2 regions of the Mesorhizobium sp. B2-3-5 genome follow, and region 2 is predicted to be linked to the other one. Evidence: riboswitches for the same ligand, from Rfam matches in the RefSeq annotation. Region 2 holds a riboswitch; the other holds the start of a gene.
What was found. A riboswitch is a leader RNA that binds a small molecule or an ion and turns the genes downstream of it on or off. The one in region 2 is predicted to bind S-adenosylmethionine.

Region 1: linked by a shared signal. The riboswitch ahead of FJ958_RS12140 (homoserine O-acetyltransferase) and the one ahead of FJ958_RS15705 (O-succinylhomoserine sulfhydrylase) in region 2 are both predicted to bind S-adenosylmethionine.

The regions. Positions count from the first base shown of each region.
Region 1 is NZ_VFVX01000008.1:78,053-89,459, forward strand. It holds gene FJ958_RS12090 (DUF1348 family protein) at 1-453, opposite strand, end outside; gene FJ958_RS12095 (LysR family transcriptional regulator) at 575-1,477, shown strand; gene FJ958_RS12100 (1-acyl-sn-glycerol-3-phosphate acyltransferase) at 1,603-2,391, shown strand; gene FJ958_RS12105 (LysE family transporter) at 2,414-3,040, opposite strand; gene FJ958_RS12110 (aldo/keto reductase) at 3,129-4,076, opposite strand; gene FJ958_RS12115 (gamma-glutamylcyclotransferase) at 4,202-4,723, opposite strand; gene FJ958_RS12120 (DUF2125 domain-containing protein) at 4,873-5,871, shown strand; gene FJ958_RS12125 (sugar kinase) at 5,879-6,808, shown strand; gene FJ958_RS12130 (prephenate/arogenate dehydrogenase family protein) at 6,816-7,751, opposite strand; gene hisC (histidinol-phosphate transaminase) at 7,773-8,882, opposite strand; SAM riboswitch at 9,019-9,096, shown strand; gene FJ958_RS12140 (homoserine O-acetyltransferase) at 9,187-10,356, shown strand; gene metW (methionine biosynthesis protein MetW) at 10,415-11,029, shown strand; gene FJ958_RS12150 (Stf0 family sulfotransferase) at 10,978-11,407, shown strand, end outside.
Region 2 is NZ_VFVX01000012.1:1,805-13,211, reverse strand. It holds gene phoU (phosphate signaling complex protein PhoU) at 1-445, shown strand, start outside; gene FJ958_RS15740 (magnesium and cobalt transport protein CorA) at 540-1,547, shown strand; gene FJ958_RS15735 (GcrA family cell cycle regulator) at 1,624-2,142, opposite strand; gene FJ958_RS15730 (aspartate aminotransferase family protein) at 2,500-3,699, shown strand; gene argF (ornithine carbamoyltransferase) at 3,717-4,628, shown strand; gene FJ958_RS15720 (Hsp33 family molecular chaperone) at 4,788-5,822, shown strand; gene apaG (Co2+/Mg2+ efflux protein ApaG) at 6,017-6,409, opposite strand; gene FJ958_RS15710 (ceramide glucosyltransferase) at 6,630-7,781, shown strand; gene FJ958_RS15705 (O-succinylhomoserine sulfhydrylase) at 7,809-8,999, opposite strand; SAM riboswitch at 9,057-9,134, opposite strand; gene FJ958_RS15700 (2'-deoxycytidine 5'-triphosphate deaminase) at 9,226-10,320, shown strand; gene araD1 (AraD1 family protein) at 10,520-11,407, opposite strand, start outside.

The DNA.
Region 1 (11,407 bases), on a different contig from region 2:
CAGTGATGGATGGTCGTCCGGGCGGCGCCCGAGCGGCCAGTGATACTTGCGCTCGGCCTCCCTGATCGGCAGGTCGTTGATGCCGGCGATGCGCAGGCGCATCAGCCCGTGCTCGTCGAACTCCCAGTTCTCATTGCCATAGCTGCGGAACCAGGAGCCGCTGTCGTCGTGCCACTCATAGGCGAAGCGCACGGCGATGCGGTTGCCGTGGAAAGCCCAGACCTCCTTGATCAGCCGGTAGTCGAGCTCGCGGCTCCATTTGCGCGTCAGGAACGCCTGGATGGCATCGCGGCCTTGCAGGAACTCGGCGCGGTTGCGCCAACGGCTGTCGGTCGTGTAGGCGAGCGCGACACGTGCCGGGTCACGCGAGTTCCACGCATCCTCAGCCATGCGCGCTTTCTGCGCAGAAGTCTCAGCGGTGAACGGCGGCAGCGGCGGGCGGCTCTCAGACATGACGGTTCCTTATTGACCGGGGACCGCAATATGCGAGCCACACTGGCCCATATAAGGCCTTCCATGATTTAAATGCAGATGGCATATTCGCAACCTATCCTTCCATTTTGTGGAAGTTGCAATGGACCGTCTCGAAGCCATGTCCCTCTTTGTCGCCGTCGTGGAGGCCGGCAGCCTTTCCGCCGCGGCCCGCCGCTTCGGCATTCCGCTGGCGACCGTCAGCCGCAAAGTTTCGGATCTGGAGCGCCATCTGAACACCCGGCTCCTGAACCGCTCGCCGCGCCGGCTGACGCCGACCGATGCCGGCGAGGCCTATCTTGCGGCCTGCCGACGCATCCTCGACGATGTCGGCGAGGCGGAACGCGCGGCGGCGGGCGAGTACAGCGCGCCGACCGGCGAACTTGCCATCACCGCCCCGGTCGTCTTCGGCCGCCTTCATGTGCTGCCGGTCGTCACCGGCTTTCTCGCCGCCTATCCCGACGTCAACATCCGCCTTACCCTGGCGGACCGCATAACACAGCTGGTCGAGGACCATTTTGATCTCGCTCTCCGCATCGGCCAATTGCCCGATTCGAGCCTTGTCGCCCTTGGCGTCGGCGCGATCCGCCGCGTCGTCTGTGCCAGCCCTGCCTATCTCGCCGAGCACGGCACGCCCATGACCTTGGACGATCTGGCCGCCCACAGTTGCGTCACCTTCGAGGGGCTTGCCTCCGCCGCCCAATGGACCTTCGCCAGCGGCAAGACGGAAGTTACGGTTCCGGTCCGCTCGCGGCTTCAGGTCAACACCGCCGAAGCGGCGATCGATGCCGCGATTGCCGGCGTCGGGCCGACGAAGGTGCTCTCCTATCAGGTCGATGCCGCGGTGCGGTCGGGCATGTTGTGCATCCTGCTGCGGGATTTCGAGCCGGAACCGTGGCCCGTCAGCCTGGTGCATGCGGGCCACGGCCTGCTGCCGGTCAAGCTGCGTGCCTTCCTCGACTTCGCCGCCCCGCGCCTGAAGGAGCGGCTGGCGCGATTGGGATAGCGGGACCTATGCCGGCCGGCCACTTGGGCGGACCTTGCTCCAGCTCGGTCGGGACACGCCTGGGCCATTTCCTTTTTCCCCGCGCTTGGTGTAACCAACGCACACTTCCTCACCGGACCTCGCCCATGCTCTATGTCAGATCGCTGGCGTTCAACTTCGTTTTCTACGTCAATCTGATCGTCCAGATGATCCTCTGGACGCCCTACTATTTCCTGTCGCCCCGTCACCGCGCCTGGTTTGTGCCGAAATTCTGGTCGCGCACCTGCATGTGGCTCTATGACAAGATCGCCGGAACGAGGAACGACATCACCGGGCTGGAAAACCTGCCCGAAGGCTCTTTCATCCTTGCGCCCAAGCACCAGTCGTTCTGGGACGCGATCGCTTTCTTCCCTTTCCTTCAGGACCCGCTCTACATCCTCAAGCGTGAATTGACCTGGATCCCTTTCTTCGGCTGGTACATCATGAAGATGCGCATGATCCCGGTTGATCGCGGCAGCCGCTCCAAAGCCCTGAAGGCGGTGGTCGCGGCGACCAAGGAAGAGATGGCGCGCAATCCGCGCCAGTTGATCATCTATCCCGAAGGTACGCGCCGCGCGCCGGGCGACGAACCCGCCTATAAATACGGCATCGTCGAAATCTATACGCAGCTTGGCGTCCCGGTGGTGCCGGTGGCCCATGTCGCCGGCCTCTATTGGCCGCGCCGCAAATTCCTACGCTATCCCGGCACCATCAAGGCGCGTTTCCTGCCGCCCATACCGCCCGGCCTGAGCAAGGACGAGTTCATGGCGCGGCTGATCGGCGAGACGGAAGCCGCCTGCGACCAGCTTCTTGTCGAAGCGTCGCTCGCGTCCAACCCGCCGCCCTTGCCGCCGACGGCGGTGAAAAGGCTGCGGGATCTCGGCGCGAAGGCCTGAAGCGAAAGCTCCAGCCGAATAATCAGCCAAACACGGCCAGCGCCGTGGTCAGCACCAGCGTCGCGGCAAAGACCAGATTGATGATCCGCGAGGCCGCCGGCCTGCGCAGTATACCTGAGAACGCCGCCCCGGCGACGAGCCACAGGGCGTGGATGGCAACGATCATCAGCGCGAGAACACCGAGCCTCGTCCAGAGGCCGAGCCCGGCATCGCCCTCGCTCGAAGAAGCACCGGCGAACACGGCAGCGATCGCCACGAAGGCTTTCGGGTTGGCGACCGCCAGCAGAAACCCGGCCAGCCATGTCGGGCGCGACACCTCGGCCGCGCGTGCCGCCAGAGGCGGCGCCGTGGCGATCCTGAAGGCGAGATAGAGGATATAGGCTGCCGACGCGGCGGCCAGCAACAGCGCCAGCCCCGGCATCGAGGCAAGCGCCGCCGTCACCCCGGTCGCCACGACCAGCAGCACGGCGATCGTGCCCAGCACGATCCCGCAGGTGTAGCGCAGCGAGTGGCGCAGGCCGAAGGCGGCGCCAGCGGCGGTGACGCTTATCGTTGCCGGCCCCGGGCTGCCCATGACGACCGTGGCGGCAAGCACCAGTGCTATAAGCTGGCGCCAAGGGTCCGGCTGCAAAAGAAGCGGTTCGACCATTGCACCCTCCGTCCTGTCTCGTGCGAAGGACGGTATGGCAAGACTTGAGGGTGGTCTTGGACGTTCGTGCGCGGTGGCGCGGGAAACTTCAGCCGCTGGCCCTGTCGAGTTCGGCGATATCGTCGGCGGTCAGTTTCAGCGACGCCGCCTTGATCAGACTGTCCATCTGGCTTGGCTTGGTGGCGCTGGCGATCGGCGCGGTGACGCCAGGCCGCGCGATCACCCAGGCAAGCGCGACTTCCGCTTGCTTGGCCGAATGCCTGGCCGATATCGCATCGAGTGCCGCAAGGATGCGCATGCCGCGCGGGTTGAGATAGTCCTTCACCCCGCCGCCACGGGGGCTTTGGTCAAGATCGGCCTCGCTGCGGTACTTGCCGCTCAGGAAACCCTTGGCGAGACTGAAATAGGTAATCACACCGATGTCCTCGGCCATGCACAAATCGCGCAGCGGCCCATCGAACGAAGAGCGATCGTAGAGATTGTATTCCGGCTGCAGCACCTCATAGCGCGGCAGGCCGCGCAGACTCGCCACATCGAGTGCCGCCCGCAACTGGCCGGCATCGAGATTGGAACAGCCGATATGGCGGACCTTGCCCTTGGCGAGCAGCTTCTCATAGGCACCGAGGGTTTCCTCATAGGGCGTGGTCGGATCCGGCCAGTGCGACAGATAAAGATCGATGACATCGGTCCGAAGGCGTTCCAGCGACGCCTCGACGGCCTTTTCGATATAGGCGGCGGAGAGGTCCTTATGGCCCTGCCCCATATCCGAGCCGACCTTGGTGACCACCACGACCTTGTCACGGTTGCCGCGGTCTTTCATCCAGTTGCCGATGATGGTTTCGGACTCGCCGCCCTTGTGGCCCGGGACCCAGCGCGAATAGGCGTCCGCCGTATCGATGGCATTGAGTCCGGCCCCGACGAAGCGGTCGAGCAGGTCGAAAGAGGTTTTCTCGTCGGCGGTCCAGCCGAAGACGTTGCCGCCCAGGACCAGCGGCGCGATGGAAAGGTCGGTGCGACCGAGACGGCGTTTCTGCAAGGCGGATCTCCGTGATGGTTGGGGACGGGGCGGATGTCGCCCGCGGGCTGAGGGTTCGGAGCCTAACCTAGGTCTTGACCCATCGAGGTCAAAGCCCTGGCGGCCTTTTTCCGCCGAGCCAAGGCTCACAAAGGCGCGACCTGGTGCGCAACATCCTCCAGCCAATGATCGCGGATGCCCAGCGCTTCCAGATGCTTCAGAGTACTGAAGACATAATCCTCGTTGTTGCCGGATTGGCCGACCGCGCCGCGCACCACGGCCGCCGCATCGGCGGCTGCCAGCGCACCGGCATATTGCTCGTGCTTGCGGTCGACGATGTAGGTAACCGCTTCGACCATATCGCCGCCGTCGAGCCGTATCTTGAGCCTACGCTCGAGATAGACGCTTGTGACGAGTTCGCGCTCGCGCAGATAGGCAATGACCTCGTCGCGCAAATCGCCGGGCACACGGTATGCAAGGCCGACGCAGGAACCGCCATGGTCGAGACCGAGCACCAGTCCGGGCCGCTGGCGCGTACCGCGGTGCACGAAGGAATAGACACAGAGCGAGCGGCGATAGCCGTGCAGGTGCGCGCGCCGTGTCTCGATATGTGCGAAACCCGGCCGCCAGATCAGCGAACCATAGCCAAACACCCAAAAATCGCCCATATCGCCGCGCCTGATTGCAAAAGAATGGCAACACCGCACTGGAGACCGGTGTTTTTTCCGCCCGTCTCCGTCTACCTATCTCTGTCTACCTACTGTTGTCGGAATCGAGAGTCCGTCCACAACAACCATGCGTTAATGAGAGCCGAAGCATGACGTCAAGTGACGAACGCCAACCTGGTAACCGTCGCCGCCTGTGGTGGCTTGCGGCGTTCGTCGTCGTGCTGTTCGCCATCTACAGCGCCGGCTGGTTCTACCTGGCCAACAGGGTCAGGATCGAAGCCGACAAGGCGGTCGCCACGCTCAACAAGAGCGGCATCCAGGCAGGCTGCGCCAATCTCCAGGTCAGCGGCTATCCGCTGAGCTTCGTCGTCTCTTGCGACAATCTGGCCTACGAGGACGATGCCAAGAACATCGCGGCCTCGTCCGGCTCCTTCAATGCCGTCGCGCAGATCATCCAGCCCTTGTCCCCGGTCGCCGATCTGCGCGGTCCGCTCAGGACCTCCGCCCCCGGCATGGTGCCGCTGTGGATCGACTGGGACAATCTGCAGGCCAACGTCAAACTGTCATGGCCGCTGCCCCGGCGCATTTCGCTGCAGGCGGAAGGCCTGTCCGGCCAGACCGATCCGGCCGACGACACCGATCCGGTGGAACTGTTCAGCGCCGGCAAGGCATCAGGCCAGTTGCAGCCGAACGGCCAGGACGTCGACTACGTCGGCAGCTTCACCGATCTCGAGATCGACCCCGACGCGATCGGCGGGCGCGTGCTTCCGGCGCTCGATGCCAGCGGCGACGCCACGCTGAAGAATGGGGTCGCGCTGATCGGAACGCAGGTGAAGAGCCTGCGCGGCCAGAAGATCGAGATCCGCAACATCGACCTGTCGTCGGGTACGGCGCGGGTTACCGTCTCTGGGCCGCTGTCGGTTGACGCCGAAGGCCTGGTCGATGCCGATCTGATGATCAGGATCAAGGATCCGAAAGCCGTGGCGACCATTCTTGCCGGCGCCATACCCGAACAGAAGAACGCCATCGAACAGGGCTTTGCCGCTCTCGCTCTGCTCGGCAAGGAACCGTCGATGCCGCTGAAGGTGGTCAAGGGCAAGGCAGCACTCGGCTTCATCCCGCTCGGCAAGATCAAGCCGGTGCAATAGCGCTGCCATGGCAAGACCCGTGAAGCTCCTGAGTGTCGGAGCGCTGACCCTGGACATGATCCTGCGGGTCGAGACCTTGCCCGGCCATCAGGGAAAGTTCATCGCATCGGATGGCGTCCAGATCGCCTCCGGCATGGCCGCGAGCGCAGCCTGCGCCGCGCATCGCCTCGGCGCCGAAGTGTCGCTATGGGCGAGCACCGGCGACGATCCGGCCGGCGATCAGCTGATTGCCGGAATTGAGGCCGAAGGGGTTGATTGCAGCTACGTGCGCCGTGTCGGCGGCGCCCGCTCGGCGCTGGCATCGATCCTTGTCGACGCGCATGGCGAACGCATCATCGTGCCGTTCTATGACAGCCGGGCCCAGGCCGATCCCGAGACGCTGCCGTTTACCGACGTGACGGCATTCGATGCCGTGCTGGTCGACGTGCGCTGGCCGGGTGCGGCGGCAATTGCCCTCAAGGCGGCGCGCGCTGCCGGCCTCCCGGCAATTCTCGACGCCGATACCGCGCCGCTGGCGGTGCTGGAGCAGATGCTGCCGCTGGCTTCGCATATCGTCGCCTCCGAGCCGGCGGCGCGCATCGTCTGCGGGCACGCGCCGGACCCTGAGACCGCCTGCGCCGACTTGGCCTCGCGTACCGATGCTTTTGTCGCCGTCACCGGCGGCGCGGCAGGCACCTGGTGGTTCGACCGCCCGACCCGAACTGTTCGCCATGTCGCGACGCCAAAGGTCAAAGTGGTGGACACACTGGCAGCCGGTGACGTTTTTCACGGTGCCTTTGCGGTGGGACTGGCGGAAGCCATGCCGATAGTGAACGCCCTGCGCTTTGCCAGTGCGGCCGCCGCGCTCAAATGCCAGCGCTTCGGCGGCAGGCTGGGCGCACCGGAGCGAACCGAGACGCTGGCAATGATGGCGGCCCACTGGCCCGCCCAAGCCTGAGAGCCTGCTACGCCTTCGCCGGATGTTCGACCGCTTGACGCCCGAAGTCGGGCGCGTCGATATCCTGGCCGGCCTCGATGATCGAGCGGCGCACGGCCCGGGTGCGGGTGAACAGGTCGAACAGCTTGTCGCCGTCGCCCCAGCGGATCGCCCGCTGCAGGAACGCCAGGTCTTCCGAGAACCGCGCCAGCATTTCGAGGATGGCGTCCTTGTTGTGCAGGCACACGTCCCGCCACATGGTCGGGTCGGAGGCGGCCAGACGCGTGAAGTCGCGAAAGCCGGAGGCGGAATATTTGATCACCTCCGTCTTGGTCACCGATTCCAGATCGTCGGCGGTACCGACGATGTTGTAGGCGATGATGTGCGGCAAATGCGAGACGATGGCCAGCGTCATGTCATGATGCTGCGGGTCCATCGTGTCGATGTTGGCGCCGCAACGGCGCCAGAATTCCGACAGCCGTTCCAAAGCACCCGCATCGGCGTCCGGCAGCGGCGTGAAGATGCACCAGCGGTTGTCGAACAGATCGGCGAAGCCTGCATCCGGCCCGGATTTTTCCGTACCCGCCAACGGGTGGCCGGGAATGAAATGCACGCCGTCGGGCACATGCGGCTGCATCTGCGCGATGACGGAGGCCTTGGTCGAGCCGACATCGGTGAGGATCGCACCCTTCTTCAGGGCCGGCGCGATCTCCTGCGCCACCGCGCCGGATGATCCGACCGGCACCGAGACGATGACCAGGTCGGCGTCGCGGACCGCTTCCTTCGCGTCGGTGGTGTAGGAATCGCCGAGGCCCAGTTCCTCGGCCCGCTCGAGCGTGGCCACGCTGCGCGTCGAGATGGCGACATGGCGGGCCAGGCCCTCGCGGCGGATGACGCGGGCCAGCGACGAGCCGATCAGGCCGATGCCGACCAGCGCGATCTTTTCAAACATCGGTGATGTCATGGCGTTCCAGCTTTTGGCGTTCTAGCTTTTCAGAAATGTCGTGAGCGCGGCGACGACGCCGCGATTGGCCTCTTCGGTGCCGACGGTCATGCGCAGCGCGTTCGGGAAGCCATAGCCGGAAACGCGCCGCAATATATAGCCGCGCGCGGTCAGGTAATCGTCGGCCGCCGCCGCGGAATGCTTCTGGTCGTCCGGGAAATGGATGAGGATGAAATTGCCGACGCTGGGCGTCACCCGCAGCCCAAGCCCGGTCATCTCGTCGCTCAGCCAGGCGAGCCAGGTCTCGTTGTGCGCAACGCTGCGCTCGATATGGGCGCGGTCGCGGATCGCGGCGATGCCGGCCTCGATCGCGGTGGCGTTGACGTTGAAGGGGCCGCGCACGCGGTTGATGGCGTCGACGATGTGCATCGGCCCATACATCCAGCCGATTCGTGCCCCGCCCAGGCCGATCTTGGAGAAAGTGCGGGTCATCACCACGTTCTCGGCGCTGCCGGCCAGCTCGATGCCGGCTTCATAATCGTTGCGGCGGACGTATTCGGCATAGGCCGCGTCGAGCACCAGAAGCACATTCCTTGGCAGGCCGGCATGCAGGCGGCGCACCTCCTGGAATGGCACATAGGTGCCGGTCGGGTTGTTGGGATTGGCGAGGAACACGATTTTCGTGCGCGGCGTGACGGCGGCCAATATCGCGTCGATGTCGGCGCGTTCGTCGGTCTCCTTGACCACGACCGGCGTGGCGCCGGCCGATTGGATGTAGATCTTGTAGACCATGAAGGCGTGTTCGGTGAAAATGGCCTCGTCGCCCGGCGCCAGATAGGTCTGCGCCAGCAGGCCGAGGATCTCGTCGGAGCCGTTGGAACAGATGATGTTCTGGGGGTTGAGTCCATGCACTTCGGCGATTGCCTCGCGCAGCCGCCTCGCGGTGCCATCGGGGTAGATGTCGAGCCTGGCGGCAACCTCACGGGCGGCCTCGATGGCCTTTGGTGACGGGCCGAGCGGATTCTCGTTCGACGACAGCTTGTGGACCTTGGCGACACCGGCGGGTGCCGTACTCTTGCCGGGCACATAGGCATCTATGGCCATGATGCCCGCGCGCGGGGTTGGACGTGCCTGATCCGGTGTCTGGTTCATTTTTTGCAAAATCCGTCGAAAATGCCTTCATCGGAAGGCCGCAGCGGAAATACAAGTCGTGGCCCGCAATGTCGAGAGGCGGCAGTGGGGCCAGCGGCCGGCATTGACGGCAAGGCGGGCGAGTTCTAGAACAGCAGCGAACTTCCGTGGTGATTTGGCCGGTCGGCTTGCAGCCACGTTAAACAATTCGCTAAAGGGCCGTTTGCGTGACGTAACCGGCTTGCGAAGGCAATGCCGGTTTTTTGTTGTCCGTGACCGGCCGGACGAACGCATCGGCGGCGCTCGGTGCAGCAAGAGAGACGTGATGGCCGCTCAGCGCGCAGGAAAGACCAACAACGAGGCCGACCAGCCGTCGAGCCCGGTGTTGCGTTTCGGGCCCGACAAGCCGCTCAAGCTCGACGCCGGCACGCTGCTGTCGCCGTTCCAGATCGCCTACCAGACCTATGGCACGCTCAACGATGCCCGCTCCAATGCCATCCTTGTCTGCCATGCGCTGACCGGCGACCAGCATGTCGCCAACACCAATCCGGTGACCGGCAAACCGGGCTGGTGGGAAGTGCTGATCGGCCCCGGCAAGATCATCGACACCAACCGTTTCTTCGTCATCTGTTCCAACGTCATCGGCGGCTGCCTTGGTTCCACCGGCCCGGCTTCGACCAATCCCGCCACCGGGAAACCCTATGGGCTCGACCTGCCGGTCATCACCATTCGCGACATGGTGCGTGCGCAGCAGATGCTGATCGACCATTTCGGTATCGAGAAATTGTTCTGCGTGCTTGGCGGCTCGATGGGCGGCATGCAGGTGCTGGAATGGGCGTCGAGCTATCCCGAGCGCGTCTTTGCAGCGCTGCCGATCGCCACCGGCGCCCGCCATTCCTCGCAGAATATCGCCTTTCACGAGGTTGGCCGCCAAGCCGTCATGGCCGATCCGGAGTGGCATGGCGGCAAATATTTCGACTATGGCAAGCGCCCGGAAAAGGGGCTGGCGGTGGCGCGCATGGCCGCCCACATCACCTATCTCTCGGAAGCCGCCCTGCACCGAAAATTCGGCCGCAACCTGCAGGATCGAGAAGCGCTGACCTTCGGCTTCGATGCCGACTTCCAGATCGAAAGCTATCTGCGCCACCAGGGCATGACCTTCGTCGATCGCTTCGATGCCAATTCCTATCTCTATATGACCCGGTCGATGGATTATTTCGACATCGCCGCCGACCATGGCGGCAGGCTGGCGGACGCCTTCGCCGGCACCAAGACCCGCTTCTGCCTGGTGTCCTTCACGTCAGACTGGCTGTTTCCGACCGAGGAGAGCCGCTCCATCGTGCACGCGCTCAACGCAGCCGGCGCCTCGGTGTCCTTCGTCGAGATCGAGACCGATCGCGGCCATGACGCCTTCCTGCTCGACGAGCCGGAACTGTTCGCGGCCATCAACGGCTTCATAGGCTCGGCGGCGCGCGCCAGGGGGCTGAGCGCATGACCCAGGAGAATTGCGGGCTTGTCCGTCCGGGATCTTGCGCCGCACAGGAGGCGACTTCATGAGCGTCAACGGCAGCCAGCGTGTCGACCTGGAGGTCGTCGCCAACCTCATCCCACCCCAGTCCCGCGTGCTCGACGTCGGATCAGGCGACGGCTCATTGCTCGAATTGCTGCAGGACACCAAGCAGGTCGACGGCCGCGGGCTGGAGCTGTCGCAGCGCGGCGTCAACGAATGCGTGGCGCGCGGCCTCTCGGTCATCCAGGGCGATGCCGACAAGGACCTCGAATTCTATCCCGACAAGGGCTTTGACTTCGTCGTTTTGTCGCAGACCCTGCAGGCCACCCGCAACCCGAAGCTGGTGCTCGACGAACTGCTCAGGATCGGCAACCGGGCGATCGTGTCTTTCCCCAATTTCGGCCATTGGCGGGTACGCCTGTCGCTGTTCGTCAAGGGCCGCATGCCGGTGACCAAGGACCTGCCCTATTCCTGGTACGACACGCCCAACATCCATTTCTGCACCATCCGCGACTTCGTCAATCTGTGCGAGGAGCTTGGCGCGACGGTGGAAAAGGCAACCGCGCTCGACGCCAACGGTCAAAGGATCGGCCTGTCGATGCCCTGGTGGTTCTGGAATTTCTTTGGCCAACAAGCAGTATTTTTGCTCAGACGCTAGTTTCGTTCGCCATGCACCTCATTCGCAAACGCGCCTTTCCAGTTAAAGTACCGCCCGAAGTCCTGTCAGGAATAAAGGCTGGAATCCTTGTCTGCACTTCACCGCGCAGCGGCAGCAACCATCTTGCGGAGTTGATGTTGGCCGCCGGGCTTGGCTATCCTCGGGAGTGGTTTGGTGGCCGCCGCGTTCTCGAACTGCCAAACTATCCTAGCGATCCCCGCGCTCAGGTTTTGCGCGCATTGACAGACGGGCGATCGCCTTCTGGAATCTATGCGGTCAAGCTGTTTGCGAGTCAGTTTTCGGAAGTCGCCAAGATCGTCGATCTCCCTGCCAGCCTCCCAGAACTGCGCTACATTCGCTTGACCCGCAGCGATCTCC
Region 2 (11,407 bases):
TCTCGAGCGGGTCGGCGACCTCGGCAAGAACGTCGCCAAGCGGGTCGTTGCCGTCACCGATGGCCGCCAGCCGAACAGCCTGTTCCGTGGCCTCGAGGCCCTGGCCAACTTGGCGCTGACCCAGCTCAAGGAAGTTCTCGATGTCTACGCCTCGCGCTCGGTCGACAAGATCGGCTTCGTGCGCGACCGTGACGACCAGATCGACGCCATGTACACGTCGCTGTTCCGTGAATTGCTCACCTACATGATGGAAGATCCACGCAACATCACGCCTTGTACGCATCTTCTGTTCTGCGCCAAGAACATCGAGCGCATCGGCGACCACGCCACCAACATCGCCGAGACGATCTACTACATCGTCACCGGCGACCAGATGCCGGCCGAGCGGCCCAAGGGCGACAAGACGGACAAGATCAGCCTTTCCGGGGCGTTACCAGTAAAGTGACTGCTCTTCCTCTCGAACGCTTGATCATATTGCGCTAGACTATTCCGGCGTTAAGCTCCTCGGGCCTTGAAGGGTCTGCTCTCAGGAGGTGGCGATGGAATACGTCCGGGAGTTCAAGTCCGCGCCGCCGACATCAGGCATCATCGCCTCCAGTGTCTATACGGCTGGGCGCCGTATCGCCGACATCCCGATCGAGGAAGCCGGCGAATGGGCCAGGAAATCCGGACACGTCGTCTGGATCGGGCTGCTCGAACCCGATCGCGACCTCTTGCTGCGCGTCAAGGCGCAATTCCATCTGCATGAGCTGGCGATCGAGGATGCCGAGCATCCGCATCAGCGGCCCAAGCTCGAGCAATATGGCGATGCGCTGTTCATAGTCGCCCGCACCGCGCAGCTGATCGACGGACGGGTTACCTTCGGCGAGACGCATCTGTTCGTCGGCTCAGGCTACATCGTCAGTGTCAGGCATGGCCCTTCGACGTCCTATGCCGCCGTTCGCCAGCATTGGGAAAGCTGCCCGCATTCGCTGGCCAAGGGCGAGGATTTCGTCCTCTATGCCATTCTCGATTTCATCGTCGACAATTACATGCCCGTGCTCGAGCAGATCGAGGACGAGGTCGAGGCGATCGAGGACAAGGTTCTGCTCAAGCCGATGTCCGGTCCCGACATTGAACGCCTCTATATGCTGCGCCGCGATCTGTTGCGCCTGCGCAATGCGGCGCTGCCGCTGGTCGAGGTCTGCCGCCGGCTGACCAGCTCCGATCTGCCGCAGATCCATTCCGCCATGCACCCGCTGTTCCGCGACGTGACCGACCACATCCGCACCGTCCAGGAAAAGATCGACAGTTTGCGCGAGGTGTTGGCGTTCGCCTTCGAGGCCAGTCTTCTGGTGGGTCAGAGCCAGGAAACGGCGATCTCCAAGAAACTCGCCTCATGGGCGGCCATCCTGGCGGTGCCGACCGCATTCGCCGGCATCTACGGCATGAACTTCACCGACATGCCGGAACTGAAGATGGAATATGGCTATCCGATCGTGCTCACCGTCATCGCGCTGATCTGCGCGGTTCTCTACTGGCGGTTTCGCAAGAATGGGTGGCTGTGAGGAAGTCAGTAGTCAGTAGTGGTTGATCGGCTCGTCGCCTATTCCCTCACTACTCACTACTCACTACTCACTCCGCTTAACGATTCCGCCGCCGCTCCGCCGCCGGCTGGAACGCAACGCGGGCGTGGTATTTGCAGTAGGGACCGGTTTCGGCGGCCTCGTTGCCGCAGAAGTTGAAGTCCTCCGAGAGCGGATCGCCATTCGGCCATTTGCAGGTGCGCTCGGTCAGCTCGACGAGTTGCAGATGCCGTGAGATCGGTATCACGACATTCTCGACCGGGCGGATATAGTGCCGCGCCACCGGTTCGGCGTCGAATTGCGTCTGAAGGGCTGTCGCGCCGATCGATGTCGTGACGTGGCGTGCCGTGCTTGCGGCGCGCGCCACCGATTTCTGGACGGTCGAGCCCTGCGTCGCCTTCTTCTGGCGCGCCGGCGTCGCTGTTGCGCGACCGCGGCCCGAGAGCTTCAGCCGGTGTACCTTGCCGATGACCGCATTGCGGCTGACCCCTCCAAGCTGGGCAGCAATCTGGCTTGCGCTCAGACCCTCCGACCACAGTTTTCTGAGAAGTTCGACCCGCTCGTCAGTCCAGTTCATGAGACCGCGCTCCTGCTAAGCGTGCGGCAATCAGAATCCATCCCCGACCCAGCACCACTGCTGGGGCAGACACCACATATATCTGGTGATTAGGTCCGCCGCACGAAATCTAGTTATTTCTCGACTACAATTACCTTATGCGCTGACTCGGTGACAAGAGTCCCAAGTGCAACACGAATCGGTTTTTTCGGTTTTCCCCAACTTGCCCGGTCGCTTATGAGCCGGCATCTCGTCAGGGGGCTTGCCGCGTGCCACTACGCGACGTTTTCGTTGACTTCATGGCCGAAAAACCCGATAAGCCGCAAAGGCCGCCGCTTTGGCGGCTTTTTTGATTTTCCGGTACCGGAGACGCATATAATGAGCGGTTCGGCGCTTTTCGAGACCTTTTCTCGCGCACCCCTGGCTTTCGACCACGGGGAAGGCACCTGGCTGGTTACGGACAAGGGCGAGCGATATCTCGATTTCGCCGGCGGCATCGCGGTCAATTCGCTGGGCCACGGCCACCCGCGTCTGGTCGCAGCCCTCACCGAGCAGGCGGCAAAACTCTGGCACGTCTCCAATCTCTACGAGATTCCGGAGCAGAGCCGGCTTGGCGAGCGGCTGGCCGATGCCACCTTCGCCGACAAGGTGTTCTTCACCAACTCCGGCGCCGAGGCACTGGAATGCGCCATCAAGACGGCGCGGCGCTACCACTTCGTCAAGGGCCATCCCGAGCGCTTCCGCATCATCACCTTCGAAGGCGCCTTCCATGGCCGCACGCTGGCGACCATCGCGGCGGGCGGCCAGTACAAATATCTCGAAGGGTTCGGACCCAAGGTCGAAGGCTTCGACCAGGTCGGCTTCGACGACATCGATGCCGCCGAAAAGGCGATTACGCCTGAGACCGCCGCGATCCTGATCGAGCCGGTGCAAGGCGAGGGCGGCATTCGTCCGGTGCCGGTGCAATCACTGAAGCGGCTGCGTCAGCTTTGCGACCAGCACGGGCTGCTGTTGATCTATGATGAGGTTCAGTGCGGCATTGGCCGCACCGGCAAACTGTTCGCGCATGAATGGTCAGGCGTCACCCCCGACATCATGGCGATCGCCAAGGGCATTGGCGGCGGCTTCCCGATGGGTGCCTGCCTTGCCACCGACGAGGCGGTTGTTGGCATGACCGCTGGCGTGCACGGCACGACCTTCGGCGGCAACCCTCTGGCCATGGCGGTCGGCAACGCTGTGCTCGACGTGGTGCTGGAAGACGGCTTCCTCGAGGACGTCCAGCGCAAGGCGCTGCTGATGAAACAGGGACTTGCCGCGGTCGCCGATGAGTTTCCCGATGTCATCGAAGGCATCAGGGGCACCGGCCTGATGCTCGGCCTCAAATGCGCGATGCCCAACACCAAGGTGAACATGGCGCTGCGCGACCAGCATTTGCTGGCGGTTCCGGCGGGCGACAACGTCATCCGCCTGCTGCCGCCGCTTACCGTCACAGACGCCGAGATCCACGACGCGCTCGACCGCATCCGCGCTGGTGCCAAAGGCCTGGCGGATGCCATTGCCGTGGCCGCCGCGAAGTAATCCCGGAACCATTGCCGATGTCAGTTCGCCACTTCACCGACCTTTCCGCCGTTTCCGAAGGCGACCTGCGCTTCATGCTGACGGACGCGGTGGCGCGCAAGGCGCGCCTCAAGGCGGGCGAGCGATCCAAGCCGCTCGAAGGCAAGGTGCTGGCCATGATCTTCGACAAGCCGTCGACGCGCACGCGCGTCTCCTTCGATGTCGGCATGCGCCAGCTTGGCGGCGAGACGATCATGCTGACCGGCACCGAGATGCAGCTCGGCCGCTCCGAGACCATCGCCGACACCGCCAAGGTGCTGTCGCGCTATGTCGATGCCATCATGATCCGCACCACCTCGCATGAGCGGCTGCTGGAGCTGACCGAGAGTGCCACTGTTCCGGTGATCAACGGCCTGACCGACGACACCCATCCCTGCCAGCTGATGGCCGATATCATGACCTTCGAGGAGCATCGCGGTCCGGTTGCCGGCAAGACCATCGCCTGGACCGGCGACGGTAACAATGTGCTGCATTCGCTGCTCGAAGCGTCGGCGCGTTTCCGCTTCAACCTGAACGTCGCAGTGCCCGAGGGCAGCGATCCGTTCGAAAGATACGTCGACTGGTCAAAGGCCAATGGCGGCAGGATCAGCTTCGCCCGCTCGGCCGAAGAAGCCGTCGACCAGGCGGATTGCGTGGTCACCGACAGCTGGGTGTCGATGGGCCAGGAGCATCGTGCACGCGGCCACAACGTCTTCCTGCCCTATCAGGTCAATGCTGCGCTGATGGCCAAGGCAAAGCCGGATGCGCTGTTCATGCATTGCCTGCCGGCGCATCGCGGCGAGGAGGTGACCGACGAGGTCATGGACGGGCCGCATTCGGTGGTCTTCGATGAGGCCGAGAACCGGCTCCATGCCCAGAAGGCCGTGCTCGCCTGGTGTCTTGGTGCTTGAAGTGTCTTGGTGCTTGAAGTGTCTTGGTGCTTGAAGTTGTCTGGACGCTTGAAGTGTCATGGCGCTGGTCTGGGCGCTTGATCCGCGGGGGCGCGATCCCTATCTGCGCCGCATCACGCAAATCAAGCGCGTTTGGACGCATGTGCCCACCGGGGCCGCATGGCCGCGCCCTGGAGCTTTGTCATGTTGGAAACCCATCAAGTGACTGAACATCACCCCAAACTCGGCGAGTTCGGCTACGCTGGCGACGACCATGTCGTGCCTTTCGAGGTCGGTCCGCTCGACGTACGCGGCCGCACCGTGCAACTCGGGCCGATGCTCGACGCCATACTCGGCCGCCATGACTATCCCGAGCCGGTTGCCCGCCTGCTCGCGGAAGCCTGTGTGCTCACGGTGCTGCTCGGCACCTCGCTCAAGTTCGAGGGCAAATTCATCCTGCAGACGCGCACCGACGGGCCGGTCGACATGCTGGTGGCGGATTTTTCCACGCCCTCGGCGCTGCGCGCCTACGCGCGCTTCGATGCGGATCGGCTCGAGGCACTGGTCGCGGCAGGCGAGACGTCCCAGCAGACGCTGCTTGGCAGCGGTGTGCTGGCGCTGACCATCGACCAGGGCGCCCATACGCAACGCTATCAGGGCATCGTCCAGCTCGACGGCGAAACGCTGGAAGACGCGGCGCGCACCTATTTCCGTCAGTCGGAACAGATTCCGACCGACATCAGGCTGTCGGTGGCCAAGCTGCTGATGCCCGGCGTCGGCGGCGTGCGCGAGCACTGGCGTGCCGGCGGCATCCTGGCGCAGTTCCTGCCGCAGGCGTCCGAGCGCATGCGCGTTCCGGACCTGCCTGGCGGTGATGGCGATCCGCGCGAGGAGATGCATGATCCCACCGACAATTCCTGGCAGGAATTGCTGGCGCTGCTCGGCACCATCGAACCGACGGAACTGATCGATCCCACGATCGGCGCCGAGCGGCTGCTTTACAGGCTGTTCCACGAGCATGGCGTGCGCGTCTTCGGCGGCGTCCCCGTCGCCGACCAGTGCTCATGCTCCAGGGACAAGATCCGCGGCATCCTCGAGGGCTTCTCCGCGCAGGAGATCAAGGACAGCACCGAGGACGGCGGCATCCATGTCGCCTGCGAATTCTGCTCGAAGCAATATGACTTCGACCCGGCGGAATTCGCGGCTGAGAAGTGAAGTATCGGCCTTCTCCCCGTTCACGGGGAGAAGGTGCCCGAAGGGCGGATGAGGGGCAGCGCGGCCCTCGGCAGCGATCGCGCGGATCCACGCAGCGCTTGTATGTTCTCACGAGCCGCCGCCCTCATTGCCCTGCCGCACATTTCTCCCCGTACAGTGACGCCATCGCAGCGGACCTCGCCAATCGCCGAGGTCTAGTTCACGGTCCGCTTTGTCCCCGGCAGGTCGAGCGAGAAGGCCGGGATGGCGATGTCGAACGTCTCGCCGCGTTTGTTGCGCATCGTGTAGTGCCCGACCATGATCCCCGACGGCGTCGAGAGCGGGCAGCCTGACGTGTACTGATAGCTGTCGCCGGGGTTGAGTTCGGGCTGGTCCCCGACAACGCCTGGCCCGCGCACCTCCTCGACCCGGCCCGCTCCGTCGGTGATGTGCCAATAGCGCGACAGAAGCTGCACGAACTCGTCCGACTGGTTGTCGATCGTTATCTGATAGCCCCAGACGTAGCGGTTCTCCGAAGGGTCAGAACGATCCTCGAGATAGAACGGCCTGACCTGCACTTCGATGTTGCGCGTGACGGCGCGGTACATGAGCGGCTCCAAAAACAATCCGGTACCTTTCGGCGCTCCCAGCGAGCAGGTCAACGTGCGCGTCTTGTCGCGCGTGACCCTGAAAGGCAGGTGGCGGCAAAGAATGTCATTTAAGTGACACATGACAATGGTGGTGTGCGCGCACGGGCGACTCGGCGCTCTGCCGACCTGTTGAAACGGCCGTCATGCGGGCCGTCTTTTCTGGAGTGACCAGATCTCGATGGAACTCACTCTCATAGCCGCCTCGCTCTCGACCGCACTCATCCTTTCAAACGCCGCCAGCATTGCGCTTGCCACCTCACAGCTGAAACGGCGCACCACGATCGCACCGCCAGCCGGCAGATCGCTGCCGGTGTCGATTGTCGTACCATCGCGTGGCGTCGAGCCGTTCACGCACGAGACACTGGAGCGCGCCTTCTCGCTCGACTGGCCGCGCTATGAACTGATCTTCTGCGTCGCCCATGCCGACGATCCGGTGGTCACGCTGATCCGTGCCGCCATGGCGCGCTTTCCCAAAGTGCCAGCCCGCCTGTTGATCGGCGATGACCGCATCAGCGCCAATCCCAAGCTCAACAATTGCGTCAAGGGCTGGGAAGCGGCGCGCCACAACTGGGTCATTCTTGCCGATTCCAACGTGCTGATGCCGAGGGACTACATTCAGCATTTGATGGCGGCATGGCGGCCGGATACCGGCCTCGTCTGCTCGACGCCGATCGGTTCGCGGCCCGATGGCTTCTGGGCGGAGGTCGAATGCGCCTTTCTCAACACGCTGCAGGCGCGCTGGCAGTACGCCGGCGAGGCGCTCGGCCTTGGCTTTGCCCAAGGCAAGAGCATGCTGTGGAACAAGCCCATGCTGGATGCCAATGGCGGCATTCGCGCGCTGGCGGCCGAGATTGCCGAGGACGCCGCCGCGACCAAGCTGGTGAACGGGCTTGGCCTGCGCGTCAATCTCGTTGCCGCGCCTTTCGAGCAGCCGCTCGGCCGGCGTAAGCTCGGCGAAATCTGGTCGCGCCAGGCCCGCTGGGCGCGGCTGCGCCGCGTCACCTTCCCGCTTTTCTTCGCGCCTGAAATCCTGACTGGCGCGGTGGTGCCGCTGCTGCTTGCGCTGGTTGCGGCGGCAAGCGCTGGCTTCAGCCTGCCGCTGACGGCCATCGCCGTTTTGGCCGCCTTCTACCTTCCGGAATGTGCCCTGGCCTGGTCCAAGGGCTGGTACCTGTCGTCGCGCATCGTCGCGGCGATCATGGTGCGCGACCTGATCCTGCCAGCGATGTGGGCACGCGGCTGGCTCGGCGGCGCCGTCGACTGGCGCGGCAATGCGATGACTATCGGCACCAAGGCGGCCGAACTGGAAGAGACGCCGTCTGGCGCCTGATAGCGCATGATGCCGCGTAGGCAGGCCTTACTTGGCCGCCTGCAACGCCTGCGCGATGTCTTCCAGAAGGTCGTCGGTATCCTCCAGACCGACCGACAGCCTGAGCGTACCTGGCCCGATGCCGAGTTCGGCGCGGGCCTCGTCCGTCAGGTTCTTGTGGGTGGTCGTGGCCGGATGGGTGATCAGGCTCTTGGCATCGCCGAGATTGTTCGAGATCAGCACGATATCGAGCGCGTTCTGCAAGGCGAAGGCAGCCTGCTTGCCGCCCTTGACGTCGAGGCAGATCAGCGTCGAGCCGCCCGACATCTGCTTCCTGACGATATCCGCCTGCGGGTGGTCGGCGCGGCCGGGATAGATGACGCGGGCGATCTGCGGCTGTTCGGCAAGGAAGTCGGCGATCTTGCCGGCGCTTTCCGTCTGTTGGCGCACGCGCAGCGGCAGCGTCTCCAGGCCCTTCAGCAGCGTCCAGGCATTGAAGGGCGACAGGCTGGGGCCGGTATGGCGGAAGTAGTCGTGCAGGTTCTTGTCGATCCACTCCTTGTCTGAAAGGATCACGCCGCCAAGACAGCGGCCTTGGCCATCGATGTGCTTGGTCGCCGAATAGACGACGATGTGGGCGCCGAGCTGCAGCGGCTTCTGCTGCAAGGGCGTGGCGAAGACATTGTCGACGACAAGCCGCGCGCCGATCGAATTGGCAAGTGCGGCGACAGCGGTGATGTCGACCACTTCCAGCGTCGGGTTGGTCGGGCTTTCCAGGAAGAACAGCTTGGTGTTCGGCCTCACCGCCTTTTCCCAGTTGGCGATGTCGGTGCCGTCGACCAGCGTCGCCTCGATGCCGTAGCGCGGCGCCAGCGTCTCGACCACCCAGCGGCAGGACCCGAACAGCGCGCGCGCCGCCACGATGTGGTCACCGGCCTTGACGCTGCACAGAAGCGCCGCCGTCACCGCCGCCATGCCGGATGCCGTGGCACGCGCATCCTCGGCCCCTTCCAGCGCGCACATACGCTTTTCGAACATGTCGACGGTCGGATTGGCGTAGCGCGAATAGATGAAGCCCGGTTCCTCGCCCTTGAAGCGGGCTTCGGCGGCCTGCGCCGTCTCATAGACATAGCCCTGGGTCAGGTATATCGCCTCGGAGGTCTCGCCGAAGCCGGAACGCAGGGTTCCGCCATGCACGAGGGCTGTCTGAGGCTTCCAGTTACGCTTCTTGGTGCTCATCGCTTTTGTTCCAGACACAAAAAAACCGGCCGCGAAAGTCGCAACCGGTCCATACGGCCTTGCGGCCCGACGGTCCTTTAGCGACTTGTTTAACGTGGCTGCAAGCCGACCGGCCAAATCACCACGGGATAACGACCCTTTAGACCCGCGCCACGCTTGCGTCAATTGCCGGCTCCATTAAGAGATTTGTACCAGACCTCGCCCGGCCTTCGAGCGGAGCAAGACTTTGCGGCAGACAGGCATTCTTCCCGATCAGGACATTTCGGCGCTCTTCCAGTCCGGCGCGCTGAAGTCGCCGCGCGCGCTCGATGCAGACCAGATCCAGCCGGCGAGCCTAGATCTGAGGCTCGGCGACAAGGCCTGGCGGGTTCGGGCTTCCTTTCTGCCCGGTCCCAGCCACAAGGTTTCGGAAAAACTCGACCGGCTGAAGCTGCACGAGATCAGCCTGACCGACGGCGCCGTGCTCGAAACCGGCTGCGTCTACATCGTGCCGCTGCTCGAAAGCCTGGCACTGCCGGCGGATATTTCAGCCTCGGCAAACCCGAAGAGCTCGACCGGGCGGCTCGACATCTTCACCCGTGTCATGACCGACCGTGGCCACGAGTTCGACAAGATCGCTGCCGGCTATACCGGTCCGCTCTATCTGGAAGTCAGCCCGCGCACCTTCCCGATCGTGGTGCGCACCGGCTCACGCCTGTCGCAGATACGCTTCCGTACCGGCAACGCATTGCTCTCGGAAGCCGAACTGCATGAATTGCACCGCGCCGAGATGCTGGTCGCCACCGATCCGCCGAACATTTCGGGGGGGGGCATCGCGCTGTCGATCGACCTCAATGGCGACAGTGACGGGTTGGTCGGCTATCGCGGCAAGCATCACACCGGCCTTGTCGATGTCGACAAGCGCGCGGCGCAGGACGTCCTCGACTTCTGGGAGCCGATCCACAAGAGCGGCGCCGGCGAACTGGTGCTCGATCCCGATGAGTTCTACATCCTCGTCAGCCAGGAGGCGGTGCATGTGCCGCCGCTCTACGCCGCCGAGATGACGCCCTTCGACCCGCTGGTCGGCGAGTTCCGCGTCCACTATGCCGGCTTCTTCGATCCGGGCTTCGGCCATTCGGCGGCCGGCGGCACCGGCAGCCGGGCGGTGCTCGAAGTGCGCAGCCACGAAGTGCCGTTCATCCTCGACCATGGCCAGATCGTCGGCCGGCTCGTCTACGAGCACATGCTGAAGCGGCCGCAGGCGCTCTACGGCACCGATCTCGGCTCCAACTACCAGGCGCAGGGCCTGAAACTGTCGAAGCATTTTCGCGCCGCGCGCTGAGGTTTGCGCTGCCAATCTCCCCCCTCGTGGGGGAGATGGCCGGCAGGGCAGAGGGGGGCGCGAAGGAACGCTGCCTTCGTGTTTTGATACTCAGATGAAGACTTCCGAAGTCTGAACTTTGATAAGTTGATAGGTCGGCGGGACAGCGCCCCCCTCTGCCCTGCCGGCCATCTCCCCCACTAGGGGGGAGATCACACTCTTACAGCGCCTTCACGGCCACCCCCACCGGCTTTTCGATCTCGAGCGGGTTGCGCAGCGGCAGGCCGAAATCCCCGGCCTCGATCTCGAAGACGTCACCGGCCTCGGTCCTGATGCCATCGGCGAAGGACAATGTCGCGGTGCCGAACATGTGGACGTGTACGTCGCCCGGCTGCCGGAAGGCCGAATATTTGAAGTGGTGGTGTTCGAGATTGGCGATGGTGTGCGACATGTTGGCTTCGCCCGACAGGAACGGCTTTTCCCAGAGCGTCTTGCCGTCGCGCACGATGCGCGACGTGCCCCTGATGTCGGACGGCAGGTCGCCGATCAGGATCTCCGGCCCGAACGAGGCGTTGCGCAGCTTGGAATGGGCAAGGAAGAGATAGTTCACGCGTTCGGTCACATGGTCGGAAAACTCGTTCGACAGCGTAAAGCCGACGCGGAAGGGCGCGCCGTCATCGCCGATGACATAGATGCCGGCGACCTCGGGTTCCTCGCCGGCGTCGTTGGCGAAGGCCGGTGACAGGAGGGCGGCACCCGGCGCCACCGCCATCGTGCCGTTTCCCTTGTAGAACCATTCCGGCTGCACGCCGACCTGGCCTTTCGCCGGTTTGCCCCCTTCCAGGCCCATGCGGAACATCTTCATGGAATCGGTGAGCTGTTCCTCGCCGTCGGTGCTGAGCTTCCTGTGCATGGAATCGCGCGTCGCCGCCGAACCGAGATGCGTCAAGCCGGTGCCGGTCAGATGCAGGTGCGCCGGATCGGGGTGATTGATCGGCGACAACAGCCGCCCCTTCTTGTAGGCAGCGTCGAGATCGACCGTCTCGCCGAGCCCCTTGCGCTCGATCAGGGTGGCGAGGCCGATGCCGGTGCGGGCAGCCTCCATCGC